DNA from 2 places in the Streptomyces sp. NPDC040545 genome. Region 2 is predicted to be linked to the other one. Evidence: riboswitches for the same ligand, from Rfam matches in the RefSeq annotation. Region 2 holds a riboswitch; the other holds the start of a gene.
What was found. A riboswitch is a leader RNA that binds a small molecule or an ion and turns the genes downstream of it on or off. The one in region 2 is predicted to bind cobalamin.
Positions count from the first base shown of each region.

Region 1: another riboswitch for cobalamin. It lies ahead of ACZ573_RS03390 (ribonucleoside-diphosphate reductase subunit alpha); the one in region 2 lies ahead of cobN (cobaltochelatase subunit CobN).

Region 1 is NZ_JBVIWA010000001.1:695,480-701,285, forward strand. Features, by position in the region: gene ACZ573_RS03375 (helix-turn-helix domain-containing protein) at 1-612, opposite strand, end outside; gene ACZ573_RS03380 (hypothetical protein) at 694-921, shown strand; gene ACZ573_RS03385 (ribonucleotide-diphosphate reductase subunit beta) at 996-2,012, opposite strand; gene ACZ573_RS03390 (ribonucleoside-diphosphate reductase subunit alpha) at 2,012-4,390, opposite strand; cobalamin riboswitch at 4,534-4,655, opposite strand; gene ACZ573_RS03395 (GNAT family N-acetyltransferase) at 4,707-5,204, opposite strand; gene ACZ573_RS03400 (CstA-like transporter-associated (seleno)protein) at 5,305-5,502, opposite strand; gene ACZ573_RS03405 (carbon starvation CstA family protein) at 5,499-5,806, opposite strand, start outside.
Region 2 is NZ_JBVIWA010000026.1:90,649-96,454, forward strand. Features, by position in the region: gene ACZ573_RS34065 (precorrin-2 C(20)-methyltransferase) at 1-1,224, opposite strand, end outside; gene ACZ573_RS34070 (precorrin-8X methylmutase) at 1,221-1,868, opposite strand; gene ACZ573_RS34075 (cobalamin biosynthesis protein CobG) at 1,865-3,211, opposite strand; cobalamin riboswitch at 3,556-3,687, shown strand; gene cobN (cobaltochelatase subunit CobN) at 3,730-5,806, shown strand, end outside.

The DNA of each region.
Region 1 (5,806 bases), on a different contig from region 2:
CTGGATGAACTGGGCCTGCCCGCCGTCCCGGTGCGGCGGGACGACCATCCTGCGCGCGATGATGTTGGCCACCTCGGCCCCGTGCTCCTGGCGCACCACGTGCAGGCACGCGTCGATGCCCGAGGCCGTGCCGGCGGCGGTGATCACCGAGCCCTCGTCGACGTAGAGCACGTCCGGGTCGACGACGGCCCGCGGGAAGCGGCGGGTCAGGGCCGCGGCGTGCATCCAGTGCGTGGTGCACCGGCGGCCGTCCAGCAGCCCGGCCGCGCCGAGGATGTAGGCCCCGCTGCACACGCTGAGGACCCGCGCACCGCGGTCCACGGCCCGGCGCAGGGCCGCGAGCAGGGGCTCGGGGTAGATGCGTACGCCGGCGTCACTGGCGGCCGGCAGACAGACGAGGTCGGCCTCCTCCAGCCGCTCCAGCCCGTGCGCGGGAGTGATTCCGAAGGCGCCCCCGCCCACGTTCAGCTGCCCGTCCTCCGCCGCGCAGACGGCGAAGTCGTACACCGGCACGCCCATGTCACTGCGATCGATTCCGAACACCTCGCAGAAGATCCCCAGCTCGAAGGGGGCGACTCCGTCGACGAGGGCCACGGCCACATTGGTCAGCATGACTCCAGTGTGGCAGTAATTCGGTCTTCTGTGACAGTACTGCCACTGTCGATCATGGGCGATCAGGCGGACAGTAGAGCTATGACCACCTTCGTGAACTACCTCGCCGTCCTCGCCATCGCCGCCCTCGTGCTCGCGCCCAGCCTGTACGGGATCCTGCGCGACCGGCGCGTCGACCAGCAGATCCGGGCCGTCGCGACCCGGCTGGTGTGGCTCCCCCGCCAGCGCGCGGGCGGCCTCCCGCCCACCCCGCGGCGGCGCGCCTTCCGGCCCGCCGCCCGGCGGTACTGGGGCCCGATCGCCCACTGAACAACCGGGGAACGCGAGAAGCCGGGACACGGAAATCTCCGCATCCCGGCTCCCCGGTCCAGACGTATGCTGCCTTAGAAGTCCTCGTCCAGGTCGACCGTGCCCTCGACCGCGACCTGGTAGGCCGACGGACGGCGCTCGAAGAAGTTCGTCAGCTCCTGCACACCCTGCAGCTCCATGAAGGAGAACGGGTTCTGCGAGCCGTACACCGGCGGGAAGCCCAGCCGGACCAGGCGCTGGTCCGCGACGCACTCCAGGTACTCGCGCATCGACTCGGTGTTCATCCCCGGCAGGCCGTCACCGCACAGGTCGCGGCCGAACTGCAGCTCCGCCTCGACGGCCTCCTTGAGCATGTCGGTGACCTGCTGCTGGAGGGCGTCATCGAAGAGCTCCGGCTCCTCCTTGCGGACCGTGTCCACGACCTCGAAGGCGAAGTTCATGTGCATGGTCTCGTCGCGGAAGACCCAGTTGGTGCCGGTGGCCAGGCCGTGCAGCAGACCGCGCGAGCGGAACCAGTACACGTACGCGAAGGCGCCGTAGAAGAACAGGCCCTCGATGCACGCCGCGAAGCAGATCAGGTTCAGCAGGAAGCGGCGGCGGTCGGCGGCCGTCTCCAGGCGCTCGATCTTCTCGACCGAGTCCATCCACTTGAAGCAGAACTGCGCCTTCTCGCGGATGGAGGGGATCTCCTCGACCGCGTCGAAGGCCGCCGCGCGGTCGTCCGGGTCGGGCAGGTAGGTGTCGAGCAGCGTCAGATAGAACTGGACGTGCACGGCCTCCTCGAACAGCTGGCGCGACAGGTACAGGCGCGCCTCCGGGGAGTTGATGTGCTTGTAGAGCGTCAGCACCAGGTTGTTCGAGACGATCGAGTCGCCCGTCGCGAAGAACGCGACCAGCCGGCCGATCATGTGCTGCTCGGAGGGCGTCAGCTTCGCCAGGTCGGCGACGTCCGAGTGGAGGTCGACCTCCTCGACGGTCCAGGTGTTCTTGATCGCGTCCCGGTAGCGCTCGTAGAAGTCCGGGTAGCGCATCGGGCGGAGCGTGAGCTCGAAGCCCGGGTCCAGGAGGTTCTTCTGGTCGTTGGAGCTCATTACTGGCAGGCCTCGCAGGACTCGGGGTTCTCAAGGGAGCAGGCCAGCGCCTCGGCGTCGGCGACCGCCTGCGGCAGCTCGACGGGGGTGGCCGCCTGGGCGGCGCGGGCGATCTTCGTCGCAGGGCGCGAGCGCAGGTAGTAGGTGGTCTTCAGGCCCTGCTTCCAGGCGTACGCGTACATCGAGCTGAGCTTGCCGATGGTGGGCGTCTCCAGGAACAGGTTCAGCGACTGCGACTGGTCCAGGAACGGCGTACGGGCCGCCGCCATGTCGATCAGACCGCGCTGCGGGATCTCCCACGCCGTGCGGTACAGCTCGCGGACCTCCGCCGGGATCCAGCTGAAGCCCTGGACCGAGCCGGAGGAGTCGCGCAGCGCCTCGCGGGTCTGGGCGTCCCACACGCCGAGCTGCTTCAGCTCCTCCACCAGGTAGCCGTTCACCTGGAGGAACTCACCGCTGAGCGTCTCGCGCTTGAAGAGGTTGGAGACCTGCGGCTCGATGCACTCGTACACGCCGGCGATCGAGGCGATCGTGGCGGTCGGGGCGATGGCCAGGAGCAGGGAGTTGCGCATACCGGTCTCGGCGACGCGGGCGCGCAGCGCGTCCCAGCGCTCCGGCCAGTTCAGCTCGACGTCGTAGTGGTCCGGGTGCAGGACACCACGGGCGGTACGGGTCTGCTCCCAGGCCGGCAGCGGGCCGCTGCGCTCGGCGAGGTCGCAGGAGGCCTCGTACGCGGCCAGCATGATGCGCTCGGAGAGCTTGGTGGACAGGGCCCTCGCCTCGGGGGAGTCGAAGGGCAGCTTCAGCTTGAAGAAGACGTCCTGGAGGCCCATCGCGCCCAGGCCCACCGGGCGCCAGCGGGCGTTGGAGCGGCCGGCCTGCTCGGTCGGGTAGAAGTTGATGTCCACCACGCGGTCGAGGAAGGTGACGGCGGTGCGGACGGTCTCGTCGATCCGCTCCCAGTCGATCTCGCCGTCCACGACGAAGGCGCCCAGGTTGACCGAGCCGAGGTTGCAGACGGCCGTCTCGCCGTCGTTGGTGACCTCGATGATCTCGGTGCACAGGTTCGAGGAGTGCACGACCGTGCCCGGCTCGGCGGTCTGGTTCGCCGTGCGGTTGGAGGCGTCCTTGAAGGTCATCCAGCCCTGGCCGGTCTGCGCGAGGGTGCGCATCATCCGGCCGTACAGGTCGCGGGCGGGCATGGTCTTGCGGGCCAGGCCGTCCGCCTCGGCCTTGCGGTAGGCGGCGTCGAACTCGTCACCCCACAGGTCGACCAGCTCGGGGACGTCGGCCGGGGAGAACAGCGACCAGTCGGCGTCGGCGTTCACACGGCGCATGAACTCGTCCGGCACCCAGTGGGCGAGGTTCAGGTTGTGCGTACGGCGCTGGTCCTCACCGGTGTTGTCGCGGAGCTCCAGGAACTCCTCGATGTCCGCGTGCCAGGTCTCCAGGTAGACGGCGGCGGCGCCCTTGCGGCGGCCACCCTGGTTCACGGCGGCGACGGAGGCGTCGAGGGTCTTCAGGAACGGCACGATGCCGTTGGAGTGGCCGTTGGTGCCACGGATCAGCGAACCGCGGGCGCGGATGCGGGAGTACGAGAGGCCGATGCCGCCGGCGTGCTTGGAGAGGCGGGCGACCTGGTGGTAGCGGTCGTAGATCGAGTCGAGCTCGTCCAGCGGGGAGTCCAGCAGGTAGCAGGAGGACATCTGCGGGTGCCGGGTACCGGAGTTGAAGAGCGTGGGGGAGGACGGCAGGTAGTCCAGGCGGCTCATCAGCCGGTAGAGCGAGGCCACTTCCTCCACGGCCTGGACGCTGTCGTCGGCGGCCAGACCGCAGGCCACGCGCAGCATGAAGTACTGCGGGGTCTCGATGACCTGACGGGTGATCGGGTGACGCAGCAGGTAGCGGCTGTGCAGGGTGCGCAGGCCGAAGAAGCCGAAGCGGTCGTCGGCGCCCTCGGCGAGGGTCAGTTCGACGAGCGAGTCGAGCCGGCCCGCGTGGGTGCGGACGAACTCGGCCGTGCGGTCGGCGATGAGGCCCTCGCGGTGGCCGACCTCGACGGAGGCCGAGAAGGACGTCGAGCCCTGGCTCGCGGCCTCGTCGCGCACGGCCAGCGTCAGCAGGCGGGCGGCGAGCCGGGAGTAGGCCGGGTCCTCGGAGATCAGACCGGCGGCGGCCTCCGTGGCCAGCCCGCGCAGTTCGGCGTCGTCGGCGGCGGAGCTGCGGCCGCGCAGCGCGGAGGCCGCGACCCGGCCGGGGTCGGTGTCGGGGAGGTCCGCCGTAAGTTCGGTGAGGGTACGCAGCAGCGTGGCCCCCGGGCCCTCGGTGTTGTCGCCAGAAGTGGACTCGGCGCGCGGTGCGGAAGGCGCGATGGTCACGGCGGGAGCTCTCCCTCGCTCGGCCCGGTCATCGGCGGAGCGGGGCGCGGGCGGGCGCATGCGGGCGCGACGAGAACGCGTACCCCGCATGGCGTCCACCGGCCCAACCGCGAGGCCCGGACGAATCGGCACCCGGTTCGGTCGAGCCGGGCGCGCTGTCGGCAGGTCATCGGACTTGGCGTCCGGTAGCCGGACACTTCATACCGTTGCGGGACAGTTCCGGATTCGCACCGGATTCCCCTGCGGCGACAGCAGGCATGAGCATACATGTGGGGGCGGCCCTGTGCGGTAACCCCCACATGTAGTGTCGGCGTGGCTACAGCTTGAGCCGGTAAGTGAAGAGTGTCAGACCCTCGATCGGCGCCCAGTCCCGCTCCGGAGTGCGTACGAAGCCCAGGCGCGCGTAGATCCGGTGGGCGCCGCCCATGCTGCGCTGGGTGGAGAGAACCAGGCCGGTCACGCCCTCCAGGGCCCGCGCCCGCTCGACGCAGGCCCGCACCAGAGCCTCGCCGGCGCCTTGGCCGCGCGCCTCGTGGGCGACCGCGAGCATCCGGAACTCCGCCTCGTCGGGGGCCGCGATGTCGGCGAGCGGACTGCCCGGAGCGGCGAAGGTCACACCGCCCAGCACCCGCCCCTCGCGTTCGGCGACGAGCACTTCGGCCTGGGCGGCCCGGCCGGCCACGTCGCGCAGCACGTTCAGATAGTGGTCGTCCTCGTTGAAGTCCAGATGCCCGTCGGCGAGGTAGGCCCGCGCCGTGATCTCACCCAGCTCCGCGTACTCGGCGGGCAGCGCCGTTCTGATCACCATGTCCATGCGGTCGAGTGTGCAGGACGGGCCGGCGCCGGTGCCGGGCGCGGACCCGGCGAAGGCCCCGCCGGAAGCATCCGGCGGGGCCTTCGGTGTGCGGGGCGGCTCAGCAGCAGCGGAAGCCCTCGCGGGGGTCCGCCTCGCGGGCGTCCGTACGGGCGCGTTCGAAGGCGCGGCGGGTCAGGACCTCCGCGTCCGGGTCGTGGGAGCGGGCATGGGCCACGTACCGGTCGTACGCGGCCTCCCCGGAGAACTCCCGTACGTAGAACCGGGCCCTGGCCAGCACGCTCCGTACGGTGCTCACGCCACCGGCTCCTTGACGTGTCCGCCGCCCGCCTCCGGGCCCGCCGCGGCGAGCTCCGCCCGCTCCTCGGCGGTCGCGATCAGTCCGGCCGGGGCGACGATCTTCGACTCGGTCCACGGGGTCTCGGAGAGGGCCGCCGACGCCGGGTCGCGGACGGCCTTGAGGCAGGTCCGGGCCGCGTCCGCGAGGACCACGATGATCAGGACCGCGAAGAAGGCGCACAGGACGCCGTCGACCGTGGCGTTGGTGACCACGGTGTGCATGTCGTCCATGTTCTTCGCCGGCGCCAGGACCTTGCCGGCGT
Region 2 (5,806 bases):
CACCAGGTCGGCCGCGGCGGCCGCGCGCAGCCGCTCCGCGATGACCTCCCAGGGCTTGAGCCGGTCCGAGAGCGAGATAGTGGCGTAGTCGTGGCCGAGCGGGGCGCCGGCCGCGGCGGCCGCGGCGTTGGCCGCGGTCACCCCCGGCAGGACCCGTACCGGCACGTCCTTGTACTCCGCCTGCCCGGCCACCTCCAGGACCGCCGTGGCCATGGCGAAGACACCGGGGTCCCCGCCGGAGACCACGGCCACCCGCTTGCCGCGCCGGGCGAGGTCGAGGGCGAACTCGGCCCGCTCCGACTCCACCTTGTTGTCGGAGCCGTGCCGGACCTGGCCCGGCTTGACGGGCACCCGGTCCAGGTAGGTGGTGTAGCCGACCAGCACCTCGGCGTCGGCCAGTGCGCGCCGGGTCTGCGGGGTGAGCCACAGCGGGCCGGCCGGGCCGGTGCCCACGACGACGACCTCGCCGGGGCCGGACGGCACGCTGCCCGGGTTGCCGATGCGGCTGGGGACCACGGCGACGGCGAAGTACGGCACGCTGTCGGCGTCGGTGTCGGCCAGGAGGCCGGTGCGCTCGCCCGCCATCGTGGCGCGCTCGACGTAGCGGGCCTCGGCGAGCCGGCCGCTGTTCTCCATCGCGCCGCGCACGGCCGGGAAGGTCCGGCCGAGCTTCATCACGACCGCCGAGTCGGTGGCGGCGAGGCGGGCGGTGAGCTCCTCCTCGGACAGGGTGCCGGGCAGGATGGTCAGCACCTCCTCGCCCTCCACGAGCGGGGTGCCGAGCCGGGCGGCGGCGGCGCTCGCCGAGGTGACGCCGGGGATGACCTCGGTCTCGTACCGGTCCGCGAGCCGCTTGTGCATGTGCATGTACGAGCTGTAGAAGAGCGGGTCGCCCTCCGCGAGCACGGCGACGGTCCGGCCGGCGTCCAGGTGCGCGGCCAGGCGGGCCGCGGCGGCCTCGTAGAACTCCTCCATCGCCCCCTGATACCCGCCGGGGTGGTCGGTGGTCTCGGTGGTGACCGGGTAGACCAGCGGTTCCTCGACGTGGTCGGCGCGCAGGTGCTTCGCCGCGATCGAACGGGCGATGGAACGGCCGTGGCGGGCGCTGTGGTAAGCCACGACATCGGCTTCGGCGATCACCTCGACGGCGCGCAGCGTCATCAGCGACGGGTCGCCCGGGCCGAGCCCGACCCCGTACAGCCGCCCCTTGGCGATACCGCTCATTCGGCCACGCTCGCAATGGCGTTGACCGCGGCGGCGGCCATCGCGCTGCCACCGCGCCGGCCGCGCACGATCAGGTGGTCGAGCCCCGAGGGGTGGGCGGCGAGGGCGTCCTTGGACTCGGCGGCGCCGATGAAGCCGACGGGGACCCCGATGACGGCGGCGGGGCGCGGCGCGCCCTCCTCGATCATCTCCAGCAGCCGGAACAGCGCGGTCGGCGCGTTGCCGACGGCGATGACCGAGCCCTCCAGCAGGCCGCGGTCGCGCCAGACCTCCAGGGCGGCGGCGCTGCGCGTGGTGCCCATCTTCGCGGCGAGCTCCGGTACGGCCGGGTCGGAGAGCGTGCAGATCACGTCATTGTCGGCGGGCAGCCGCTTACGGGTGACACCGCTGGCGACCATCTGCACGTCGCACAGGATCGGCGCGCCCGCCTCCAGCGCGGCGCGGGCGCGCAGCACGACCTCGGGGGTGTATCCGAGGTCCTGCGGGAGGTCGGTCATTCCGCAGGCGTGGATCATGCGCACCGCGACCTGGGCGACCGTGTCGGGCAGCCCGGAGAGGTCCGCCTCGGCGCGGATCGTGGCAAAGGACTGGCGGTAGATGGCCGCGCCGTCCTTCTCGTACTCAAACACGGTGTACTCGCTCATTTCTTCACTACGTCGGGGTCGGTGCGGGCGTCCGCGAGTGCCGCGGCAAGTTCGGAGGTGTGTACGTCGTCGCGTACGGGGCGGCCGGGCGCGGCGAGCCGGTATCCGGAGCCGGTGGCGACCAGATCCACCCAGGCGGTGCCGCGCGGATGCCCGCAGCGGCGTTCGCAGCCGGACCAGTGCACGGGCAGCGGACCCCGCGTCCGGTCGGCGACGGCCCCCGCATCGGCGCGTACGTCCGCACGAGATTTCGCACAACCGGGCCGCCCGGTACAGGCGGTGACGGACTCCCAGGCGCTGCCGGGGGCGAGGATCAGCCCGGCGTCCTCGATGCGGGCGGCTCCGTGGGCGCTCGCCGCGGGCAGGATGACGCTGCGCCACGGGGTGACACGCAGCTCGCCGCTCCCCTCGTCCGCGACCTGCACCAGGACCCGCCACTGCGCGGAGTCGAGCCGGCCGAGCGGGGGCAGTACGCACAGGGTGGCGTGGCCGTGCCCGCCCGCGCCCGACGGCTCGGGCGGCGGCGCGTACGGCCGGTCCGCGGGGCCGACGGCCGCCGAGGCGATCCCCGCGGCGTCGAGGCGCCGGCCGAACTCGGTGGTGTTCAGGGTGTGTTCGGCGGGCAGTTCGGCGACCCGCCAGGCCTGGGTGCCCGCTTCGGCGGCGGCGTCCAGGAAGTACCGGGCGGCTGTCAGCGCCGCCCGGGGGGCGTCCTGGCCGGCGAGCTCCACGGCGTCGGCGGCCCGGCCGAGCAGGACCAGCGCCCGGCCGCCGGGGCGGCCGAGGACGGTCACGTCGGGGCCGAGCGCGGCCACGTCGCCGCGCCCGTCGTCGAAGGCGAACAGGAACCGCCCGGACAGTGCGGCCGCCCAGGGGCTCGCGCACAGCAGCCGGTCGAACTCCAAGGCCCAGGCGAGCGCGTCGGGCCGGTCCTGCCCCTCGGGCCGGTGCGGCCCGTGCGGCCCGTGCGGCCCGTCCGGCCCGTCCGGCCCGTCCAGGCCGGACATGGGCGTCGCCACGATGTTCCGTACCCGCTCGTGGCTGGGCACGGGAAGCAGCCCGGCCCCGTCCAGCAGCTCCGCGAGCCCGGCGCCGCACCCGTCGGCCAGTCCGCGCAGCTGCACGTTGCCGCGCGAGGTCAGCTCCAGGTGCCCGTCCCCGAACCGGTCGGCGGCGAGCGCCAGCGCCGAGGCCTGTCGCACGGTGAGCAGCCCGCCCGGCAGCCGGACCCGCGCCAGGAACCCGTCGTCCGCCGCGTGCAGACGCAGCGCGCCCGGGCAGGCGTCACCGCGCTCCCGTATGACGGGTTCGTCCCGCGATGCGGCTGAAGGGGGCTGGGGCATGGCCGCGAGCATACCCACGATTGGGTCCCCCCGACCTGTGTCCGTCACCACCCCCACCAGCCACGTTCGCCCCCACCACCGCCCGGACCACCCTTTCGGCCCACCGCCGCCCGAGACCCTCTCCCCACCCCACCGGACCGTTCCCAGCCCCGCCGGCGTTTGAGGCGCGGGGCCCGGGGGCGACGCCCGGCCATTCCAGCCCCGCCGGCGTTTGAGGCGCGGGGCCCGGGGCAGAGCCCCGGCAACGGCGCCGCAGCCGGACCGCACCCCCGGCACAGCACCCGGCACGCCACCCGCCCGCCCCGGCCACACCCACCCGCCCCTAAGATGACCTTCCGGCGGACCACACGGCCCGCCGTCGCCGAGGACGGCGACATGGGAGGAAGCCCGGTGTGATTCCGGCGCGGTCCCGCCACTGTGAACCCCGCGGAGCGATCCGGCGACCGGGGTGAGTCAGGAACTCCCGCTGTCCTCACACTGCCCGGGGCGCGGAAACCCCGAGGAAGGCCTGCCGCCGCATGATTCTGCTGCTGTCGACGTCCGACACCGATCTGCTCAGCGCCCGCGCAGCGAACACGGCGGACGGCCCCGTCCCGTACCGGTTCGCGAACCCCTCCCGTCTCCCCCTCGACGACCTCCCCGGCCTCCTCGTCGGGGTCGACCTGGTCGTCGTACGCCTCCTCGGCGGCCTCCGCGCCTGGCAGGACGGCCTCGACCTGCTCCTGGCCCCGGGCCAGACCCGCCCGGTCGTGGTGCTGACCGGCGAGCAGGCTCCGGACGCCCAGCTCATGGAGGCCTCCACGGTCCCCATCGGCATCGCCGCCGAGGCGCACGGCTACCTCGCCCACGGCGGCCCGGCCAACCTGGACCAGCTGGCCCGGTTCCTCTCCGACACCGTCCTGCTGACCGGCCACGGCTTCGAGCCCCCGGCCGCCTCCCCCACCTGGGGCCCGCTGGAGCGCACGCCCGGGACCACCACGGGCCCGCGGATCGCCGTGCTGTACTACCGCGCCCACCAGATGAGCGGGAACACCTCCTTCGTCCACGCCCTGTGCGACGCGATCGAGGCCCACGACGCCCAGGCGCTGCCGCTGTACGTGTCCTCCCTGCGCACCCCCGAGCCGGAGCTGATCGCCGCGCTGGAGTCGGCCGACGCGGTCGTCACCACCGTCCTCGCGGCCGGCGGCACCAAGCCCGCCACCGCCTCGGCGGGCGGCGACGACGAGTCCTGGGACGCGGGCGCGCTCGCCGGCCTCGGCGTGCCGATCCTGCAGGCCCTGTGCCTGACCGGCTCGCGCTCCGCCTGGGAGGAGAACGACGAGGGCCTCTCCCCGCTGGACGCCGCCACGCAGGTCGCGGTGCCCGAGTTCGACGGCCGCCTGATCACCGTCCCGTTCTCCTTCAAGGAGCTCGACGAGGACGGCCTGCCCGCCTACGTGGCCGACCCCGAGCGGGCCGCCCGCGTCGCGGGGATCGCCGTACGCCACGCCCGTCTGCGCCACATCGACCGCCGGGACAAGAAGGTCGCGCTGGTCCTGTCCGCGTACCCCACCAAGCACTCCCGCATCGGCAACGCGGTCGGTCTCGACACCCCGGCCAGCGCCGTCGAGCTGCTGCGCACGCTGATCGCCGGCGGCTACGACTTCGGTCCCACCCAGGACATCCCCGGTCTGGTGTCCGGCGACGGCGACGAGCTGATCCGCGCCCTGATCGAGGCCGGCGGCCACGACCAGGACTGGCTGACCGAGGAGCAGTTGGCCCGCAACCCGGTCCGCATCCCGGCCGCCGACTACAAGCGCTGGTTCGCCGAGCTCCCGGCCGAGCTGCGCGACAGCGTCGAGCAGCACTGGGGCGAGGCCCCGGGCAACATGTTCGTGGACCGCTCGGCGAACCCGGAGGGCGACATCGTCCTCGCGGCCCTGCGCCGCGGGAACCTCCTCATCCTCATCCAGCCGCCGCGCGGCTTCGGCGAGAACCCGATCGCGATCTACCACGACCCGGACCTGCCGCCGTCGCACCACTACCTGGCCGCGTACCGGTGGATCCAGGCGCGCGCCGAGGACGGCGGCTTCGGCGCCGACGCGATGATCCACCTGGGCAAGCACGGCAACCTCGAATGGCTCCCGGGCAAGAACGCCGGCCTCTCCGCGGCGTGCGCGCCCGACGCCGCCCTGGGCGACCTGCCCCTCATCTACCCGTTCCTGGTCAACGACCCGGGCGAGGGCACCCAGGCCAAGCGCCGCGTGCACGCCACCCTGGTCGACCACCTGGTGCCGCCGATGGCGCGCGCGGAGTCGTACGGCGACATCGCCCGCCTGGAGCAGCACCTGGACGAGTACGCCCAGATCTCCGCGATGGACCCGGCGAAGCTGCCGGCCATCCGGGCCCAGATCTGGACCCTGATCCAGGCGGCGAAGCTCGACCACGACCTCGGTCTGCAGGAGCGTCCGGACGACGACGGCTTCGACGACTTCCTGCTGCACGTCGACGGCTGGCTGTGCGAGGTCAAGGACGCCCAGATCCGCGACGGTCTGCACGTGCTGGGCGGTGCGCCGACGGGCGAGGCCCGGGTCAACCTGGTCCTGGCGATCCTGC